DNA from 4 places in the Shewanella sp. GD03713 genome. Region 4 is predicted to be linked to each of the others. Evidence: predicted binding sites of a transcription regulator. Region 4 holds the regulator's gene; each other region holds the start of a gene.
The links. The regulator MetJ, encoded in region 4, represses methionine synthesis genes. The targets are predictions, from matches to a motif close to TAGACGTCTAGACGTCTA.
Positions count from the first base shown of each region.

Region 1: the regulator MetJ is predicted to act here: its motif matches at 1,410-1,427, upstream of serA (phosphoglycerate dehydrogenase).
Region 2: the regulator MetJ is predicted to act here: its motif matches at 1,976-1,993, upstream of metE (5-methyltetrahydropteroyltriglutamate--homocysteine S-methyltransferase).
Region 3: the regulator MetJ is predicted to act here: its motif matches at 1,781-1,798, upstream of metH (methionine synthase).

Region 1 is NZ_JAOCIW010000001.1:3,937,491-3,940,638, forward strand. Features, by position in the region: gene N5E87_RS17305 (DUF4124 domain-containing protein) at 1-411, shown strand, start outside; gene N5E87_RS17310 (DUF2238 domain-containing protein) at 753-1,361, opposite strand; gene serA (phosphoglycerate dehydrogenase) at 1,517-2,746, shown strand; gene ygfZ (tRNA-modifying protein YgfZ) at 2,884-3,148, shown strand, end outside.
Region 2 is NZ_JAOCIW010000001.1:4,017,538-4,020,685, forward strand. Features, by position in the region: gene metE (5-methyltetrahydropteroyltriglutamate--homocysteine S-methyltransferase) at 1-1,865, opposite strand, end outside; gene N5E87_RS17610 (LysR family transcriptional regulator) at 2,066-2,971, shown strand; gene N5E87_RS17615 (HDOD domain-containing protein) at 3,031-3,148, opposite strand, start outside.
Region 3 is NZ_JAOCIW010000001.1:3,784,055-3,787,202, reverse strand. Features, by position in the region: gene metH (methionine synthase) at 1-1,679, opposite strand, end outside; gene N5E87_RS16685 (histidine phosphatase family protein) at 1,890-2,612, shown strand; cobalamin riboswitch at 2,793-2,952, shown strand; gene N5E87_RS16680 (ABC transporter ATP-binding protein) at 3,085-3,148, shown strand, end outside.
Region 4 is NZ_JAOCIW010000001.1:4,209,188-4,212,335, reverse strand. Features, by position in the region: gene nrfD (NrfD/PsrC family molybdoenzyme membrane anchor subunit) at 1-193, shown strand, start outside; gene N5E87_RS18440 (sulfite exporter TauE/SafE family protein) at 318-1,061, opposite strand; gene metJ (met regulon transcriptional regulator MetJ) at 1,163-1,477, opposite strand; gene metB (cystathionine gamma-synthase) at 1,700-2,863, shown strand; gene N5E87_RS18425 (bifunctional aspartate kinase/homoserine dehydrogenase II) at 2,875-3,148, shown strand, end outside.

The DNA of each region.
Region 1 (3,148 bases), 270 kb from region 4:
CAAACTGCCTGCCCACAGGATTATAGCCAACATAAGATTGAGTATCAGCTTGGCATCACCACTGAAACCGATTCAGACAAGCGAGAGACGCCTGTCGACCCGCTGCAAGCCTTGCTCAATAGCCAAACGATTTCTAAGGAAAAACTGCTGCAATTGCTCGATGCCGAGCTTTACCGCCTGAAGCAGGAAAACAGCTATTTCGAAATCCTTAGAACCAGTGAGTTGCAAAAATTAGAACGCCAACGTTACTGGCAACATAAAGAAAAAGATGACCCTGATTACATCAGCCAGCTCAATAAAATTAACGATCATTTTAATGGCTTAACCTCGAATAACACTCAGGCGATACAGCAGTTATCCGACCGGAAAACACAAATTTCCGCCGAAACCGAGCCAGATGAAGTGAAATAAAAACCTTAGCTTTCGAGTTTAGAGAACAAAAAGCATCCTATAGCCGTTTCCCACCTAAAAATGACACTTAGCTTGATATAAACCGACTGAAAATGGCAAATAAAGAGTGAGATACTTCTATCGTGCACACGACTCTTTTATGAGCAACCCAACAAAATTGCCCTCTTCTCTCTAAATCAACCGCAGAAGTATGCCGACAATCTGAGTTTTCAGCTCTGTAGCCTCAATGAATACCACTAAATAGCGTTGATAAATCGACTTAGCCTTAATATGATCACCTAAAAAATAAAAAATCCCCTCTAAGGAAGCCTTAGAGGGGATTTTTCGGTAAGTGTTTGAGCCTAAGCCTGACCGATTAGTTTTGCGATTTGCTTATCCTGCACACGGGACAAACTGATTAGTGCGACAATGGCCCCTATCAAAGCTAAAAACATATCCGATTGGGTATCCCACACATAGCCTTGAGTACCTAAGAATGCCTCGGCGCCTTCTCCCGTCGCGGCCGCCACCCACCACTCAATCAGTTCATAGAAGGCGCTAAAAGCCAACACAAAACAGGTGACTAAAAAGGCACACCAAGCACCGGGTTTAACGGCTTGATTACGTAGCATAATCTCACGGGCTAACATGGCTGGGATAAAACCTTGCGCAAAGTGCCCGACCTTGTCGTAGTTGTTACGCTCACTGCTCATCCATTGGGCAATGGTGTCGAACAGTGGCACTTCGGCATAGGTATAGTGCGCACCAACAAACAACACACAGCAATGCACCAACACCAAAAAATAGACTAAAGGTGTCAGTGGAAAACGCTTTCGGGTAAACACTAAAAGCGGTACCGCAACTAATGCGGGCAAGGCTTCAAGCCACCAAGTAAATGGATCTGCGGGTTTTATCGCCGACCACACTAAAACTGAGAGGTAAATACCGCACCAAATGATTTTGTTATTCAATGTTCCTTCCTCTTATGCGATATTGTTCTAATTCTAGAATATTAACTTTAGCCATCTAGCCCTCCACACTGAGCAAAAAAAGTGCTACTTTGGAAGGCCAAGGTTGTCAGCATATCACACAGAACTATTTCAATTAATTAGAGGGTACCCATATCATGGCGAAACATTCGCTGGACAAGGATAAGATCAAGATCCTGTTGTTGGAAGGCGTCCACCAATCTGCGGTCGATGTATTTGAACGTGCTGGATATACCAATATCGAGTATCACAAAGCTTCCTTAGGTGATGAAGCCCTGCACGAATCCATCAAAGATGCTCACTTTGTTGGTATTCGTTCCCGTACCCAATTAACTGCCGATGTACTTAAACGCGCCGAAAAACTGATTGCGATTGGTTGTTTCTGTATCGGTACTAACCAAGTGGATTTAGCGACCGCCGAATTACTCGGTATCCCCGTTTTTAACGCACCATTCTCTAATACTCGCAGCGTGGCTGAACTGGTATTAGGCGAAATCATCATGCTGATGCGCGGCATTCCTGAACGTAATGCTATCGCTCACCGTGGTGGCTGGATGAAGACGGCCGCAGGCAGTTACGAAGTCCGTGGCAAAACCTTAGGTGTGATAGGTTATGGCCATATCGGTACACAGCTTGGGATCTTGGCAGAAACCTTAGGCATGCGTGTGGTGTTTTTCGATATCGAAGACAAACTGCCATTAGGCAATGCCCAGCAAATCCATTCAATGGAACAATTACTGGCACAGTCCGATGTAGTCAGCTTACATGTTCCTGAAACGCCGCAAACGAAAGACATGATTGGTACCGCCGAATTTGCGGCAATGCGTAAAGGCAGCATCTTTATCAACGCCTCACGCGGTACTGTGGTTGATATTGACGCCCTGACTGTCGCCCTTAAAGAACGTCACCTTGCGGGTGCAGCCATCGACGTATTCCCCGTCGAGCCACAATCAAATGATGATGAATTTATCAGCCCATTACGTGGCTTAGATAATGTGTTACTGACGCCACACGTTGGCGGCAGTACAGCTGAAGCGCAGGAAAATATCGGTATCGAAGTAGCAGGTAAGTTAGCTAAATACTCAGACAACGGTTCTACCGTATCTGCGGTTAACTTCCCTGAAGTGTCGCTGCCAATGCACAAAGGCACCTCTCGCCTATTGCATATCCACCAAAACCGTCCTGGCGTGCTGATCAAAATCAACAAAGCCTTCTCTGAAAAAGGCATCAACATTGCCGCTCAGTACCTGCAAACCACTGCAGAAATCGGTTATGTGGTGATGGAAGTCGATACTCACCAAGCCGAAGAGGCACTGGTTGAACTTAAGGCCATTGAAGGCACACTGCGCACTCGCGTATTGTTCTAATGCTTTAAGCACTCAGCTTGAGTGAATTTATAAGGCGCACATTTCATTCAAGATATGTGCGCCTTATGCTTTTGAGCACCGCTTAATTCCGCTACAATCTAGCCTCTTGCATCGTCTTCATTTTCAGGATCTCCGCTATGACTATTGCAGTTTCGACACCCACTTGGGATCTGGACGCCTCCATGCCTCCACTTATGCTCGCCAACCTATCCAACCTCGGCCTTATCAAAGTAGTCGGTGAACAGGGGCGCAGTTTTATCCATGGCCAAGTAACTACGGACATTAGCTCACTCGCAGCCAACCAATGGCGCTGGGGCGCACATTGCGATCCTAAGGGTAAGATGATCGCCAGCTTCCGCACCTTTGCTATCCAAGAGGCGCTGTTAATGCTGCTGCCAAGGG
Region 2 (3,148 bases), 190 kb from region 4:
TAAGCTTGCCACTCGCTTTGCTTTAATGGCAGACCTTCGCGGAAGGCTGGCTCATCAATTTGGATAATGCCAATGCCCGCATTTTGTAAATCAACCACTTCATCACGAATCGCCAGCGCCAATTGGGTGGCAATGGTATCGCGGCTGATATCTTCACGGGCAAACGACCAATGTAGAATCGTCACAGGACCCGTTAGCATGCCTTTGACGGGTTTGTCCGTCAGGCTTTGGGCGAATTCGGCCCACTCAACCGTCATAGCCTTAGGGCGGCTCACATCACCATAAATCAACGGCGGCTTAACGCAGCGAGAACCATAACTCTGCACCCAACCATTTTTGGTAAAGCCCACGCCTTCGAGCTGCTCGCCGAAGTATTCCACCATGTCATTACGCTCGGCCTCACCATGAACTAGTACATCGATACCGAGTTTGAGCTGACGGTCTATGGTATCGCGGGTCACTTGCTGCAACTGCTCGGTATATTGAGCATCGCTTAGCTCCCCTTTGCGCCAGCGGCTACGTAAGCCACGGATAGCAGGCGTTTGTGGGAATGAGCCAATCGTGGTCGTTGGCAGCAATGGCAAACGATACTTGCGCTGTTGCACCGCTTGGCGCTCAGTAAATTCGCTCACACGTTCATAGTCGGCTTGAGTCAGCGCAGCGACACGGGCGATCACTTTAGCATCCGCCGCCTGCGCCTTAGCCTCACGGCGTGCCAAACAGGTGTTAACTATCTCTTTGGCCGCGACAGACTCAGGTGCCAGCAGCAATTGGCGCACATTAGCCAGCTCCAACAGCTTTTGCTTAGCAAATGCGAGCTGCTGACGTAGCGCCGGCGTGAGCGTTGTCTCCACCTCTAAATCCACAGGGCTGTGAAGCAGTGAACAGGAGGTGCCAATCCATAGGCGCGCGCCGTCTTGTGAGCATAAGTCTCGGGCAACACTGCCGATACGCTCAACAATCAGGTCAACCTCTGCAGCCCACACGTTACGGCCATTAACTACACCAGCCGACAGAATTTGATCTGGTCTTAAGGCATTGGCAAACAAGGCCAATTGTTCAGGGGCGGTCACTAAATCGAGGTGCAGACCCGCCACAGGCAGTGCAGAAACCAGCGCCTGATGATGACTGATACTGCCATAGTAGCTGGTGAGTAAAATCTTCACTTGAGCCGTTTTAAGCGCTTGATAAGCTTCGCTAATCGCTGCTTGCCAATCGGCGGCTAATTCGAGTGCCAGAATCGGCTCCTCAAGTTGTACCCAAGTCACGCCCTGTGCGGCAAAACGCGCCAGAATGTCGGCATAGGCCTTTAATAGATTGGGTAATAGGCTGAGTTTATCGAAATCCTGACCCACGGTTTTTGCCAGATACAAGTAACTCACAGGGCCTAACAGCACTGGCTTGGCTTGATAACCCAGCGCCTGCGCCTCGGCGACTTCATCAAAAAACTGCTCATAGGCGATAGAGAACACTTGGTCTTGCTTAAGCTCTGGCACTAAGTAGTGATAGTTAGTGTTGAAATACTTAGTCATTTCCGAGGCTGGCGCATCGGTGCCAGTTGGCGCACGGCCACGGGCAACACGGAATAAGGTATCAAGATCGATAGCGCCCTCACCACGGTGACGATCTGGGATGGCGTTTAGGGTCGCACTCAGGGTTAACACTTGATCGTAAAAGGCAAAATCACCCACTGGCACTTGCTCGATCCCCGCGGCGACTTGCCATTGCCAATGGGTGCGGCGTAACTCCTTGGCCACCTTATGCAGCTCAGCTTGAGTGCTCTCACCACGCCAGTATTTTTCGAGGGCAAATTTCAGTTCACGACGACGCCCGATACGGGGAAAACCAAGACTGTTTAATTGCATACCATATCTTCCTTTATTTGAGATAAGCCATATTCGGCACTAGCACCCAGCTGATGGTGTTTTCTTGGCAATTTTTCGCATTTAAGCCTTGATAAATCACAATGGGCGTCTGGACGTCTAGAAGTTTATTGTGATAGTCTCTATGCCAGCAACCGAATTGATTTCAAGCACAACATGAGCGAAATTCACTTGGAGTGATCATGATCGAACTAAGACATCTGCGAACCTTAATGGCACTGAAGGAAAGTGGCAGCTTGGCGGGCGCAGCCAAAAAACGTTTTGTCACTCAATCGGCTCTCTCCCATCAAATTAAGGAGTTAGAGCAACGAATTAATTCGCCCATTTTTGTGCGTAAAAGCAAACCCCTCTCCTTTACTCAGGAAGGCGCACGGCTGTTGCACCTCGCCGAAGAGATCCTGCCTAAGGTGTTAGAAACGGAAACGGATCTGAAAAATGGCCTAGAGACAGAGACCAATCAGCTCAGAGTGGGGATTGAATGCCACAGCTGTTTTCGCTGGTTAATGCCAGTGATGGAGCAATTTAGGCAAGATCATCCGCAGGCCGAGTTAGATCTGTCGAGCCGTCATCTATTCGATTCGCTCAATGCCTTGGAGATGGGCGAACTCGATATAGTACTGACCTCAGATCCCGTACCGGGACACTCGCTCGCCTATCAGCATTTGTTTGATTTTGAAGTGAAGTTAGTGGTTGCCAAGGATCATCCCTTAGCGAAAGAAGCCTATGTTACGCCTAAGCAATTGGCCCGCTTACCCATTATCAGCTACCCAGTGCCACTGGCGCGTTTAGATATTTACCGCCACTTTTTAGAACCCGCAGGCGTTGAAGCCGGCGAGCAAAAGACCTGCGATTTGACCATGATGTTATTGCAACGCATCGCCTGTAAGGACGGTATCGCCGCCCTGCCCAACTGGTCAATCAATGAGGGACATGGCTTGAGTTTAGCGTCAGTCAAACTCGGCCAAGAAGGCTTAAAGCGCCCACTATTTGGGGCCTATCGCCGCCACAGCGCGAACTCGGCCTTAGTGCAAAACTGGCTGCAACTGGTGGCAAGCGAAGGCTTAGCGCGTCAGCAAAAATCCAATTAATGTCGTAAAAAGAGCATAAAAAAGCCTGCAATTGCAGGCTTTGTTTTTATGAGCAGTGCTTAGAGCGGGTTAAGTAACATGCCGCGCATCGAGAGCACACGGCGCAGAATCAACCCGGGAGAATTTTGATTACGGGTCTGGCGCAGGTTATGGGCGATCATAAACTCTTGGCGCAGA
Region 3 (3,148 bases), 430 kb from region 4:
ATCTCTTTAATGGCTTCAATAAAATCGACGGCATAGTTATCGTGCTCATCGATACCCGTAGCAATGGCGAAGATATTCGGGTCGAAGATAATGTCTTCGGGCGGAAAGCCGACCTTATCGACCAGCACGCGATAGGCGCGGGTACAGATCTCGACTTTGCGCGCCTTAGTGTCGGCCTGACCTTGCTCGTCGAACGCCATAATAATGGCCGCAGCGCCGTAGCGTTTCACTAGGGTTGCCTGCTCGATAAATTTCTCTTCGCCTTCCTTCAAGGAGATAGAGTTTACGATTCCCTTGCCTTGAATACATTTGAGGCCCGCTTCAATCACCTCCCACTTTGAGGAGTCGATCATAATAGGCACACGGCTGATATCCGGCTCAGAGGCGATAAGATTTAAGAACTTATGCATCACCTCCACACCATCGAGCATGCCTTCATCCATGTTGATGTCGATGATCTGCGCGCCGCTTTCTACCTGTTCACGGGCGACATCGAGCGCCTGCTCGAATTTACCTTCTTTGATCAGCTTTAAGAACTTAGCCGAGCCAGTGACGTTGGTACGTTCACCCACGTTCACAAACAGGGTTTGGGCGTCGATAGTGAGCGGTTCCAAACCGGATAAACGGCAGGCGACGGGGATCTCGGGTAGTACCCGTGGCGCAAAGGGCTCAACGGATTCGCGAATGACTTTAATATGCTCGGGCGTGCTGCCACAGCAGCCGCCGATAATGTTGAGCATGCCTTCACGGGCCCATTCTTGGATAACGCTCGCCATATCTTCTGGGGTTTCATCGTAACCGCCAAACTCGTTTGGCAGACCCGCGTTAGGGTGCGCCGAGACATAACATTCGGCGATGCGCGACAGTTCTTCGACGTAGGGGCGCAGCTCCTTCGGGCCGAGGGCGCAGTTAAGGCCGATGGATAAGGGCTTGATATGGCGAAGGGAGTTATAAAAGGCTTCTGTGGTTTGTCCCGTCAGGGTTCGGCCCGAGGCATCGGTAATAGTGCCTGAGATCATCACGGGCAAACGTGCTGGCGAATTTGGCCCAAAGAGTTCATCGAACACGGTTTCGATAGCAAATAAGGCGGCCTTAGCGTTTAAGGTATCGAAGATGGTCTCGACCATAATGATATCGGCGCCGCCCTCAATTAAGGCGCGGGTCGATTCGCAGTAAGCGGTCACTAACTCATCGAAGTGGATATTGCGATATCCGGGATCGTTAACATCGGGACTGATAGAGCAAGTACGGTTAGTGGGCCCTAACACACCGGCAACATAACGGGGTTTACCCGTGGCCTTTTCGATTTCATCACAGGCCTCACGGGCGAGGCGCGCACCTTCACGGTTAATTTCGGCGGACAGTGACTGCATGTCGTAGTCGGCCATGGCGATAGTGGTGGCGTTAAAGGTGTTGGTTTCAATAATATCGGCACCGGCTAATAGGTAGTCGGTGTGAATTTGTTTGATGATGTGCGGCTGCGTGAGCACTAAAAGATCGTTATTGCCCTTAACGTCGGTATGCCAATCCTTGAAACGCTCGCCACGGTAATCGGCTTCTTCCAGCTTGTAGCCTTGGATCATAGTGCCCATGGCGCCGTCTAAAATCAGAATGCGCTTTGACAACTGGTTGCGAATGTCTGCCAGTGTTTGGCTGGCTCGATGGAGAGATATCGCCATAAAATGATTACCTTTACTACAGCTAAGTTGAGTCCAAAGTACGCAATCGGGTGACAAATTGCATTTTATTATTGAATGTCGTTCGTTATGTTTTGGACATTTATACGTATAGACGTCCATAATACGCGACATCGGATTGTCAGGGCAAGGCTAAAGTTGGTATAGCATAGGCGAGATAACCCAGATAAAAACGATAAAAGGAAAGATCAGATGAAGCAGCTCAGGTTATTACTGTTACGCCATGGAGAATGCGAGGGCGGGGCGATTTTACGTGGCCGAGTCGATGTGCCGCTGAGCGACAAAGGCTGGCGGCAGATGTCGGCGACGGTGGAGGCGCAGGCGACTGTGTGCCACGGCATTTATAGCTCGACCTCAAGGCGCTGCGCCGAGTTTGCCAAGGCCTTTGCGGCTGAATTGCATTCGAGTGCGTCCGTGGGCAGTAGTTTAGATGCGCCCGCGCCTTTGCCGCTTAAGGTCAATCTGCTGGAGGAGTTACAGGAAATAGCCTTCGGCGATTGGGATGGTTGCCTGCTCGATGATTTATATCAACGCGATGGCGAGCGGATGGCGGCCTATTGGCAGAATCCCTGGGAGGTGACACCGCCCAATGGTGAAGCCATGGCAAGTTTCGAAGCCCGTATCGATGGGGCGATAGAACAAATCCTCGATAAAGAGTTTGCTCTGCTGGCGATGGATGATGAACAGGCCCACGGCGAGTTTAATGCCAATGCTCCCGCGGCGAATATCTGGGTAGTGACCCACGGCGGGGTTATTCGCCACTTGATGTCAAGGGCGCTGGGGGCGGTGAAAACCTTAGGTTTTTACAGTCAGCTCGCCTTACCCGTGGCGGCGGTGGTGACGATTAATGTCCTCGAGGATGAGCAAGGTAAAAGATACTGGCGTTTAGACTGGCCCTCGGGTCACTGTGAGTAGCTTGAACGCATCTGCCATCGGTATGATGAAAATTTTCTGATTTAAACAGCATTGCCTAATGAGCAAGATATAGGATAATGCTTTTCCCTGACGTTTGAGCCAGATAACGAACCCAGTACGTTAAGCTCAAAGGTCGCAGAAATAGGTGTTAGGAATTTTGTGCGATTGAGTGCTATTGCTTAAAGGCAACAGTATTTAAGCGCGCCGGATAACCCAAACATAATAGGGAATCGGGGAGCTGCCCGTCAGTAGCCCGAACTGTACCCGCAACTGTGAGTAGTCGAAGCGCTTTGCTTCTTACCTACGAGTCAGGATACCTGCCTATTTCTGTTTTCGCTGCGTGCAGCCTTAGTTCTCGAGCGGGTAACTCGAGGGAGCAGAAGATGACATTAATGAGTTTCGTCCTGTTGGCCCAAGCGGCGGCAGGCACAAATAACACCAATCAATATTCATGTGGGAGCAATCGTTAGTGATGCATTCCACATCGAGCCTTGCGCCCTTAGCGCCCGCTGCGACTTCCGCCAATATGGCACTTA
Region 4 (3,148 bases):
TGGCGTGTGGGCGAGCGTATTCTGGATTGGCGTGGTCGGGATTGGTTTTGGTATTCCGCTGTTGTTTATGCTGTTGCCGACCGCGACGCGCCATAGCAAGGGGGCAATGATCATGGTGGCCTGCGCCAGCTTAACCGGCGTGTTAGCACTGAGACACTTTATTGTGTATGCGGGACAAAGCTATCTAAGTTAGTGCCATTGGTTAATGGCAATATCTATGGGTAAATCACATATCCCAGCAAGCAAAAAGCACCGATTAACGGTGCTTTTTTTATGGGGCGATTAGCAGGATTTCATTGCGGTAATTATTGCGGTAATTATTGCGGCAATAGCTCAATCACTGATTTCACCGTGAGCACTAAAGCACTGATAGCGCAGAGGGCTAAGGTTGCCATCTTGGTCTTGTGTTTATCCACATTCCCCACCAGTTTGCCCGCCACTAAATAGCCTAAAAACACTGAGGGCAGTAGCATCAGTGATAACCACAAATGCTTGATTTCGAGTAGGCCCGTCACCCCAAGAATGACTAGGGCTATGGTCGAGCTGAAGATAAAGAAGGCCGACAGTGCGGCGCGAAATTTGGAGGCATCCTTACCCGCCAACAGAATCGCCATCGGTGGGCCACCAATGGCGGCAATATTGCCAAAGATCCCCGATACTACGCCCGCGCCAAACAGGGTTGCTTTGTTCACGGGAAGAGTCAATTTATACAGGCTCAGCACCACGGCGACTGCCACAATGCCAGCAATCGCCAGACCAAGAATCGGCTGCGGCGCAAACAGCAACAGGCTGGCACCGATAAAACCTCCGGGTACTCGACCGATAAGCGCATATTGCAAACCATTGAATTCTAAATGGCCGCGTTCACGCAGTAGGGTGAGTAGGGCGATGGAAAAACCCATCACAATCACGGGGGCGGGCACTAATTCGGGGTCGACAATATACAGCAACGGGCTCGCCACCACGGCAAGACCAAAGCCAATCAGACTCTGGGTGAGGGCACCTAAAAACACAATCACAGACGCAATGGCGAGCGTTTGTGGATCTATCAAGGAGAACATAGGATTCCATCAAAACAAAATAGGGATCGTTACTCTAACCCATCAGGCAAGATGAGTATTAACGATCCCTAATGATAAGTAGGATATTGGACGCTTAAGCGTTACTCCATATCTTCCCACTCGATCCCCATCTCGTCCATCAACCGTTTCGCTTCGGCGGGAATGCTGTCTGGGCTATCTTTCGACAGATCGGCATCATCAGGCAGAGGCTGGCCGGTGTAGGCATGCAAAAATGCTTCACACAAGAGTTCGCTATTGGTGGCGTGGCGCAGGTTGTTCACCTGACGACGGGTACGTTCATCCGTGAGGACTTTTAGCACTTTGAGCGGAATAGACACAGTAATTTTCTTTACTTGTTCATTCTTCTTGCCATGTTCAGCATAGGGGCTGATGTATTCCCCATTCCATTCAGTCATTGACTCACCTGTTATAACGCTAAATTCGGGGCAGATTTTAAACCCTTACAGATAACAGTCAAATTATTGCTACTATTTCTTAGTGATTGCAAACAGATTTCTTTATGTTTAGACGTCTAAACGTCTTAACGCCTATTGACGATACCACTGGGCTTAGGTACATTTAGACGTCCAGACATCTCTTTGCGAACTTAGGAGTTCCCGATGACCGCAGGCAAATTAGTGACCGAACGTCAATTAGCCACATTAGCAGTGCGTCAGGGTATCGAAAGCGATACTCAGTATGGCGCGGTGGTGCCGCCAATTTACCTGTCGACTAATTACGCCTTCGATGGTCATAAAAATCCTCGCGAATTTGATTACAGCCGTTCCGGCAATCCCACCCGCAGCATCTTAGGTGATACCTTAGCTAAGCTGGAAAAGGGCGCAACCGGTGTGGTGACTTGCACTGGCATGGCTGCCATTACTTTAGTGACTACCTTGCTCGGCCCCGATGACTTGCTGGTGGTTCCCCACGATTGTTACGGCGGTTCGTACCGTTTATTCACTAACTTGGCTAAAAAGGGCCAATTTAAACTGCTGGTGGTCGATCAAACCGACGCCCAAGCGCTCGAGCAAGCCATCGCCCAGCAACCTAAGATGGTGTGGATTGAAACTCCATCAAACCCTCTGCTGCGAGTCGTCGATATCGAAGCTATCGCGAAGGCGAGCCACGCAGTGGGTGCTTTAGTGGTGGTGGACAATACTTTCCTCTCGCCCATTTTGCAGCAACCGCTGTTACTCGGTGCCGATATCGTTATCCACTCCACCACTAAGTACATTAATGGTCACAGCGATGTGGTGGGCGGTGCGGTGATCGCCAAAGATCCTCAACTCGGTGAGACCTTACATTGGTGGTCGAACACCTTAGGTTTAACTGGGTCTGCCTTTGACAGTTATCAAACCCTGCGCGGTCTGCGTACCTTGGCCGTACGCATTCGCGAGCACCAAAGCAATGCCCAGCGAATTCTGGACGTGCTGGCGAGCAGCCCTGTGGTGAGCAAAGTGTATTACCCAGGCCTTGCGGATCACCCCGGCCATGCCATTGCCGCCAAGCAGCAAAAAGGCTTTGGCGCTATGCTGAGTTTTGAGCTTAAGGGCGGCGAGGCCGAAGTGGTCGCCTTTTTAGATGCCTTAAGTTTATTCAGCGTGGCCGAGAGCTTAGGTGGCGTTGAGAGTCTCGTGGCCGTGCCCGCGACTATGACCCACAGGGCGATGGAGCCCCAAGCGCGTTATGAAGCTGGCATTAAAGACACCCTATTACGTTTGTCGGTTGGTATTGAAGATGCCGACGACTTAGTTGCAGATATTCAAGCAGGATTGGCCGCCGTTGCGGCTTGTCAGTAGAGGAATTCGAGATGGCACGTTGTCACTTACATAAATTTGGTGGTTCCAGCTTAGCCGATGCCGATTGTTATCGCCGAGTCGCCCATATTCTGTTAACCCATGGTCATAGTGATGATCTGGTGGTGGTGTCTGCTGCGGGTAAAACCACTAACTTTTTATATAAATTATTGTCCCTGCGCGATAGCAACCAATTATGGCAAGAAGAGTTACAAGTCCTTATCAGCTATCAGCAAGGTTTGATTGAGCAGCTGTTATCTAATGAGCAAGCGCGGGATCTACGTGAGC